Linked DNA regions of Methanococcus voltae. The protein of the gene in region 1 binds, or shares a complex with, the protein of each later gene. Links are inferred from orthologs where the notes say so. Each region holds a gene or a part of one and is shown in the gene's direction. Other genes may lie near its edges.

Region 1 (3,017 bases):
GCTCAAATAGTAGCTTACGATGAGAAAGGAGATATCATATTAGCTTCAGCACATTCAAAAGAGCTTGTTAAATTAGGATATAAAGGACACTGTGGTAATTTACCAACAGCGTACTTAACAGGTTTATTGATTGGTAAAAAAGCTGTAAAAGAAGGCGTTGAAGAAGCAGTACTCGATAAAGGTTTACACAGAGCTACAAAAGGAGCTGCAATATTCGCAGTTTTAAAAGGTGCTCTTGATGCAGGCTTAGAAATTCCACACGGTGATGAAATCATCGGTAATGAGGAAAGACTTTCAGGTGCTCACATCGCTGAATATGCAAAAGTTTTAAAAGCTGAAGACGAAGACGCTTACAAGAAACAATTCTCAAAGTACTTAGAAAAAGGTTTAAACCCTGAAGATTTGCCAGCACACTTTGAAGAAATAAAAGAAAAAATCCTTAGCTTGTAAGGTGATAAAATGGCTGAAAAAAGAAGATTTAACACCGATGCTTGGGAACCAAAAACTCAAGTTGGTAGGTTAGTAAAGGAAGGGCAAATTACCTCAATCGACGAAATCATCGATAAAGGTACTCCTATACTTGAACCAGAGATTGTTGATGTACTTTTACCTGAACTTGAAGAGCAAGTTTTGGACGTTAAATTAGTTCAAAGAATGCACAAGTCAGGAAGAAGGGCAAGATACAGAGCTACAGCAGTAGTTGGAAACAAAAACGGCTACGTTGGAGTAGGCATGGGTAAAGCTAAAGAAGTTGGCCCAGCTATTAGAAAAGCTATCGCACACGCAAAATTATCACTCATTAGAGTTAGAGTAGGTTGCGGTTCGTGGGAATGCGGTTGCGGTGGACCACACTCAATTCCATTCACAGCAGACGGTAATTGCGGTAGTGTTAAAGTTCAAATCATACCAGCACCGAGAGGTGTAGGTTTAGTTGCAGGTAATGTTGCTAAGTCAGTTTTAGGACTTGCTGGTGTTAAAGATGTTTGGACAAAAACATTCGGAGACACAAGAACAACATACAACTTTGCATTAGCTGTATTTGATTCTTTAAACAACTTAAACTTTGTAAAATGTTTACCTGCTCAAAAGGCTAAATTAGGTCTTAAAGAAGGTAAAGTTTACTAATTAGCTCGATAATCTAAAAACGATAAATTAATTATTATACTTGGTGTAATAATTAATTTTTATTAAATATATCAATAAATTATATGATATTTGGTTGAATTTATTTTAAAATTTAGCGGATAATTCATATAATGCCTATAAAAAGGTCAATGGTGAAAACATGGCTTACGCAGTTATTAGAGTAAGAGGAAGCGTTGGCGTAAAAAGAGACATCGCTGATACATTAAAAATGTTAAGACTCCACAAGGTAAACCACTGTGTAATCGTTCCAGAAAATGAACACTACATTGGAATGGTTAAAAAGGTTAAGGATTTCGTAACCTACGGTGAAATTGACAACGAAACCTTTGAAAAGTTAATCTTGAAAAGAGGAAGATTAGCAGGCAATAACAGAGTAAGTGAAGAAATTGTTAAAGAATCTACAGATTTATCAGTTTCAGAATTCGCTGAAAAAGTTATGGCTGGCGAAATCAAGTTAAAAGATACAGAAGTAAAACCTGTATTCAGATTACACCCTCCAAGAAAAGGATATGACAAAGAAGGAATCAAAAGGCCATTTTCAGTAGGTGGAGCCTTAGGTTACAGAGCTGGAAAAATAAACGATTTAATTATAAAGATGATGTAATTAACTTTTTTAAGTTATAGTTAGATTTGTAATTTAAGGTGGTCTTAATGATTAGAAAAAGTAAAAAAATTACTAAATTAAGAGGCTCCAGAACTTGCGGTTATGGAGAAGCTAAAAAGCATAGAGGCGCAGGTCACAGAGGGGGTAGAGGTAACGCAGGTGTTCAGAAACATAAATGGTTAAGCATCTGTAAATTCAACCCTGACTACTTCGGAAGAAGTGGATTTGTAAGACACGCAAGCCTTATCAAAGATTTGAAAACAATCAACGTTGGAGAACTCCAAGAATATGTTTTAAGCAACATTGACGCATTCGAAAAAGACGGCGACAAAATCGTTGTAGATGCAGCAGCTTTAGGTTTTGATAAAATACTCGGTAAAGGTAGAATTTCATTAGCTATGGCAGTTTCAGCAGTAGAATTTTCAGAAAATGCAGTTGCAAAATTAGAAGCAGCAGGGGGAGAAGCTGTTGAATTATAATTCTGAAAAACGTTTTATTCTTAAAAATTTTAAGAATAACAACCATAAAATTAGAATTAGCATTCAAATAATTCTTCTTTTGGCTTTTATTTTTTATGATAGTGAATACTATGCAAAAATCTATGAAAAAAAGCTTTTTTTGAAAAGTATCGCTAAAAAAGTATTTTATGGAATTTGTAGATATTTACCATTTAATTTAAAAAATAAGTGTATTATCAACTTTAAATTTAGTGAATACTCTTTTAAAAGGTTTAAATCTAATATTCTTGTTTATAGTGTTTGTAATAGTTAAAAATAAGTTAATATTTTTAATAATATTTGGTAATTAATTTAGATTTAAATCGTTATATTAATATACTATGTAATTGTATGTTGATGTAATTAGGAGATTATACAACTAAATCCATAGATTATAAACTATTAATCTATGAATACATAATTTATAATTAAAATCATAAATAAAACCCGTATTGTAATTTAATATATTGTAGGCATAATAATGTACGAATGTTGTATATAATTTTTAAGCTTATAGTTTTAAATCTCACAAATTTACAATATGTATCATATTGGGTGATATTTTGGAATCATTTCTTCAAAAAATAAGACCCGTTTTAGAATATATACCGGAAGTTAAGAGACCTGATAGGGATATATCATTTAAAGGTAAACTCTACTGGACAGGAATTGTACTTCTATTATATTTCATATTGGGTACAATAGATGTTTATACTGGCGGTTCGGAAATTCCCGCATTGTTTGACTTTTGGCAGACTGTTACTGCATCA
Region 2 (2,695 bases), on another replicon or contig:
CACGACGGTGATGCCGACAGAATGATAGCAATTGACGAAAAAGGACGTATAACGGATTTTGATAAACTTTTAACCGCATATTCTCGATTTATTGTAGAAACAACGGATACAAACAGCATAATTACAACAATTGATGCATCTATTGCACTCGATGAATATGTAAACGCTAATTCAAAAGGTAAATCTATAAAAATTATGCGTACAAAAGTTGGAGACGTTGCTGTATCGAATAAAATTAAAGAATTAGCTAAAAACGGGGAAGATGTTCAATTTGGGGGAGAACCTTCCGGTACTTGGATACACAGTGGAATACATATGACCCCTGACGGGATATTGTCCGGTTTAAGACTTTTGGAAATGATGGAGCACTTTAATAAAAAATTATGTGACATAATGGATGAAATACCCGCTTATGATAATATGCGTGAAAAAATAAGTTGTAGTGATGATAAAAAAAGCGAAGTAATGCAAAAAGTTGCAAAAGAAGGCGAAAAATTGTTTAACTGTGTACCAAATACCCTTGACGGTGCAAGGTTTGACCTCGAAGATAAAGATGCTTGGGTTTTAATTAGACCGTCCGGCACTGAGCCTTACATTCGAATTAGGGTAGAAGCAAAGGATGAAAAAGTTGCAAAAGAGTTATTTAATCAATCAAAAGAGTTATTGGATAATTTTTTAAATTAAAATAATAAAAATAATAAAAATAATAAAATAATAAAATAATAAAATAATAATAAAATAATAAGAAGAATATACTATTAAAATCGATTAAAAACATTTTTTTGATTTATATAATTTATTTTCTTAAATATATGTAGAGTATTGATAAATACCAATTAATACCATTATTTATTTTTAATTATTTCTAATTATTACTATTTTTTAACTTTTTGACCGTAAATATTATATACTATTGTATAGTATAGTAGTGTACCACTCTTTTAATAATACCATGATGATACGAGTGGGTGCCATCCGGATAAAAAAAATTTTTTTAAATAGTGAAGGAGGTCATAATATGGCTGTTTATGTAAAATTTGAAGTACCACAAGAATTAGAAGAGAAAACTGCTGAAGTAGTTTCCAAAGCTACTATGATTAAAAAAGGAGCTAACGAAGTAACCAAAGCAGTAGAAAGAAGTAGAGCAAAATTAGTAGTAGTTGCTAAAGATGTTCAACCTGAAGAAATCGTAGCACACATCCCTGCTATCTGTGAAGAAAAAGGTATCGCATACACATATTGCGCTACAAAAGAAGATTTAGGAAAAGCTGCAAACTTAGAAGTTCCTACATCAGCAATTGCTATTATCGAAACCGAAGATGCTGAAGGATTAAACGAGTTAGTTGAAAAAGTTAACGCTTTAAAAGCATAATTTAATTAATTTAATTTAATTTAATTTAGATTTGCTTTATGAATTTATCTATATTAATTAGAAACACGAAGCATAAGCACAAATTAGGTGATTAGCAATGGCTGATGAAATGGTATACAAAGAGGCAGTAGCTGCTGAAATCATTCAAGTAAATGGTAAAACAGGAGTTACTGGCGAAATTTTCCAAGTAAGATGTAAAATCTTAGGTGGAAAAGACAATGGTAGAATTTTAACAAGAAACGTTAAAGGTCCAGTTAAACTCGGCGATATTATTATGTTAAGAGAAACCGAGAGAGAAGCAAAACCTTTAGGAAAAAGAAGAAGATAAGTGGATAACAATCCTAACATATTCTTATAATCGGATATCATACAGTAGTTAAACTATAAACATTAAATATTTTTAATATGTTTACCAATTGTTTATGTTCAATTACTGACAATTCCGACTTGGTGATGAAAATGGAATGGAAAACATGTAGCTTTTGTGAAGGTGAAATTGAACCAGGATGCGGAAAAAAATACGTTAAAAAAGATGGTTCAATTATGCACTTTTGCTCATCAAAATGTGAAAAAAACTTCAAACTCGGTAGAGTAGGAAGAAGATTAAGATGGACAAACATCTTCAGAAGAATAACAAAAGGACAACAATAAATTTAATAATTTAAGTTAAATAATTAAGTTAATATTAAGTTAAATAACTATATTAAATAACTAAATTAATTTAAATTTAAATTATTATTTTCCTTTTATTAATACTAATAATATTAGTAATATTAGTAATATTTAATATTGTTAATATTTTACAGATATGATATCATATATCTAAATGGATGGTTCGTATGATTATATCGAATGAATATTATTTTTTATTGATTAATCTTGATAATTAACCTCTGTTAAGTTAAAAATCTTTAACACTCGTTAAAATTAAGAATTTTTCAGTTATTTTTACAATTTATATATAATTTATAATCTTTAACCCTATAAACGTTATTTAATCAATTCATAAAATAAAAAAGGTAATTTAATGTCTTCATCTAATTTAAAAGGAATTCTTTATGTTTTATTGGCTTCAGGCTCTTATGGTATGGTGCCTTATTTCGCACTAATCGCTTTTGATGGCGGTTCTAATGCTACAACGGTTATATTGTTCAGATTTTTAATTGCAGCCATTTTTTTGGGCGCATACTTAAATATAAAAAAAGTGGATAAAAAAATAACTACAACCAAAATATTTGATATAGCACTTTATGGAGCGTTATTTTATGTAGCTGCGGCTTTATCATTAGTTATGGCATATTATTACATACCAACAGGTGCCGC
Region 3 (2,943 bases), on another replicon or contig:
AAGGCGAAAAATTGTTTAACTGTGTACCAAATACCCTTGACGGTGCAAGGTTTGACCTCGAAGATAAAGATGCTTGGGTTTTAATTAGACCGTCCGGCACTGAGCCTTACATTCGAATTAGGGTAGAAGCAAAGGATGAAAAAGTTGCAAAAGAGTTATTTAATCAATCAAAAGAGTTATTGGATAATTTTTTAAATTAAAATAATAAAAATAATAAAAATAATAAAATAATAAAATAATAAAATAATAATAAAATAATAAGAAGAATATACTATTAAAATCGATTAAAAACATTTTTTTGATTTATATAATTTATTTTCTTAAATATATGTAGAGTATTGATAAATACCAATTAATACCATTATTTATTTTTAATTATTTCTAATTATTACTATTTTTTAACTTTTTGACCGTAAATATTATATACTATTGTATAGTATAGTAGTGTACCACTCTTTTAATAATACCATGATGATACGAGTGGGTGCCATCCGGATAAAAAAAATTTTTTTAAATAGTGAAGGAGGTCATAATATGGCTGTTTATGTAAAATTTGAAGTACCACAAGAATTAGAAGAGAAAACTGCTGAAGTAGTTTCCAAAGCTACTATGATTAAAAAAGGAGCTAACGAAGTAACCAAAGCAGTAGAAAGAAGTAGAGCAAAATTAGTAGTAGTTGCTAAAGATGTTCAACCTGAAGAAATCGTAGCACACATCCCTGCTATCTGTGAAGAAAAAGGTATCGCATACACATATTGCGCTACAAAAGAAGATTTAGGAAAAGCTGCAAACTTAGAAGTTCCTACATCAGCAATTGCTATTATCGAAACCGAAGATGCTGAAGGATTAAACGAGTTAGTTGAAAAAGTTAACGCTTTAAAAGCATAATTTAATTAATTTAATTTAATTTAATTTAGATTTGCTTTATGAATTTATCTATATTAATTAGAAACACGAAGCATAAGCACAAATTAGGTGATTAGCAATGGCTGATGAAATGGTATACAAAGAGGCAGTAGCTGCTGAAATCATTCAAGTAAATGGTAAAACAGGAGTTACTGGCGAAATTTTCCAAGTAAGATGTAAAATCTTAGGTGGAAAAGACAATGGTAGAATTTTAACAAGAAACGTTAAAGGTCCAGTTAAACTCGGCGATATTATTATGTTAAGAGAAACCGAGAGAGAAGCAAAACCTTTAGGAAAAAGAAGAAGATAAGTGGATAACAATCCTAACATATTCTTATAATCGGATATCATACAGTAGTTAAACTATAAACATTAAATATTTTTAATATGTTTACCAATTGTTTATGTTCAATTACTGACAATTCCGACTTGGTGATGAAAATGGAATGGAAAACATGTAGCTTTTGTGAAGGTGAAATTGAACCAGGATGCGGAAAAAAATACGTTAAAAAAGATGGTTCAATTATGCACTTTTGCTCATCAAAATGTGAAAAAAACTTCAAACTCGGTAGAGTAGGAAGAAGATTAAGATGGACAAACATCTTCAGAAGAATAACAAAAGGACAACAATAAATTTAATAATTTAAGTTAAATAATTAAGTTAATATTAAGTTAAATAACTATATTAAATAACTAAATTAATTTAAATTTAAATTATTATTTTCCTTTTATTAATACTAATAATATTAGTAATATTAGTAATATTTAATATTGTTAATATTTTACAGATATGATATCATATATCTAAATGGATGGTTCGTATGATTATATCGAATGAATATTATTTTTTATTGATTAATCTTGATAATTAACCTCTGTTAAGTTAAAAATCTTTAACACTCGTTAAAATTAAGAATTTTTCAGTTATTTTTACAATTTATATATAATTTATAATCTTTAACCCTATAAACGTTATTTAATCAATTCATAAAATAAAAAAGGTAATTTAATGTCTTCATCTAATTTAAAAGGAATTCTTTATGTTTTATTGGCTTCAGGCTCTTATGGTATGGTGCCTTATTTCGCACTAATCGCTTTTGATGGCGGTTCTAATGCTACAACGGTTATATTGTTCAGATTTTTAATTGCAGCCATTTTTTTGGGCGCATACTTAAATATAAAAAAAGTGGATAAAAAAATAACTACAACCAAAATATTTGATATAGCACTTTATGGAGCGTTATTTTATGTAGCTGCGGCTTTATCATTAGTTATGGCATATTATTACATACCAACAGGTGCCGCAACAGTTTTACACTTTGTTTACCCCGCTTCTGTTGTAATAATTATGGTGGCGTTATTTAAAGAAAAAGTAATCGCTGAAAAGATATTTTGCCTTTTACTTTCTATAATCGGTGTAGTATTATTAGCAAATGGCGAGGGTGGAATTTTAAACCCTTACGGGATATTTTTAGGTTTAATATCTGGAGTATTGTATGCGGTGTACATTGTAGCAGCAGGGCAAGGTAAATTAACGTGTTCAGATGCTATTGTATCATCTTATTACTTAACGGTTTCAGCATCTGCAATTCTTTTGATATATGGATTCCTTACAAATGGAATTGCACTAAATTTAACACCTATGGCTTGGGGTGCTATGGCATTTATAGCAATATTTTCAACTGCAATCTCTTTAATATTGTTCTTAAGGGGTGTAGGACAAATAGGAGCTTCTAACGCAGCTATATTAAGTACTATGGAGCCAATTGTGAGTGTAGTTATTGGAGTTTTACTATTGGGTGAATCTTTAAATATTTCAATGATTTCAGGTACCTTTTTGGTTTTAATGTCTGTAGGTTTGTTAACCTATTCTGAAAAACGAAAGAGTAAAATTAAATAATTTCTATAAAATATTTTTATACTATAATTACTTATTAATTTTAAATAATTCTAAATTACTTAAATTAAATTAAATTAAGTTAATATATTATTAAATTAACTTAAAATTTCAAAAGGTAAAACTATGCACTATTTTTC

Evidence for each region. Proteins that work in one complex are often made in the same cells at the same time.
Region 2: J3E06_RS00855 (region 1) and rpl7ae share a complex: the UniProt entries of both Methanocaldococcus jannaschii proteins name them as parts of the 50S ribosomal subunit. The link is inferred for Methanococcus voltae from one-to-one orthologs.
Region 3: J3E06_RS00855 (region 1) and J3E06_RS06320 share a complex: the UniProt entries of both Methanocaldococcus jannaschii proteins name them as parts of the 50S ribosomal subunit. The link is inferred for Methanococcus voltae from one-to-one orthologs.

Annotation. Positions count from the first base shown.
Region 1 is NZ_JANUCR010000001.1:205,632-208,648, reverse strand. Bases 280-3,017 are described here. They hold J3E06_RS00855 (50S ribosomal protein L30), read left to right. Parts: upstream 280-1,285; coding sequence 1,286-1,750; downstream 1,751-3,017. Other genes in these bases: secY (preprotein translocase subunit SecY), read left to right, coding at 2,811-3,017; J3E06_RS00850 (uL15 family ribosomal protein), read left to right, coding at 1,798-2,229; J3E06_RS00860 (30S ribosomal protein S5), read left to right, coding at 460-1,125; J3E06_RS00865 (50S ribosomal protein L18), read left to right, coding at 280-450. Outside these bases: more of J3E06_RS00865, read left to right, coding at 1-279.
Region 2 is NZ_JANUCR010000004.1:212,580-215,274, forward strand. It holds rpl7ae (50S ribosomal protein L7Ae), read left to right. Parts: upstream 1-1,018; coding sequence 1,019-1,372; downstream 1,373-2,695. Other genes in the region: glmM (phosphoglucosamine mutase), read left to right, coding at 1-684; J3E06_RS06315 (30S ribosomal protein S28e), read left to right, coding at 1,470-1,700; J3E06_RS06320 (50S ribosomal protein L24e), read left to right, coding at 1,832-2,023; J3E06_RS06325 (DMT family transporter), read left to right, coding at 2,400-2,695. UniProt on the Methanocaldococcus jannaschii protein: Multifunctional RNA-binding protein that recognizes the K-turn motif in ribosomal RNA, the RNA component of RNase P, box H/ACA, box C/D and box C'/D' sRNAs.
Region 3 is NZ_JANUCR010000004.1:213,064-216,006, forward strand. It holds J3E06_RS06320 (50S ribosomal protein L24e), read left to right. Parts: upstream 1-1,347; coding sequence 1,348-1,539; downstream 1,540-2,943. Other genes in the region: glmM (phosphoglucosamine mutase), read left to right, coding at 1-200; rpl7ae (50S ribosomal protein L7Ae), read left to right, coding at 535-888; J3E06_RS06315 (30S ribosomal protein S28e), read left to right, coding at 986-1,216; J3E06_RS06325 (DMT family transporter), read left to right, coding at 1,916-2,806; J3E06_RS06330 (class I SAM-dependent methyltransferase), read left to right, coding at 2,930-2,943. UniProt on the Methanocaldococcus jannaschii protein: Binds to the 23S rRNA.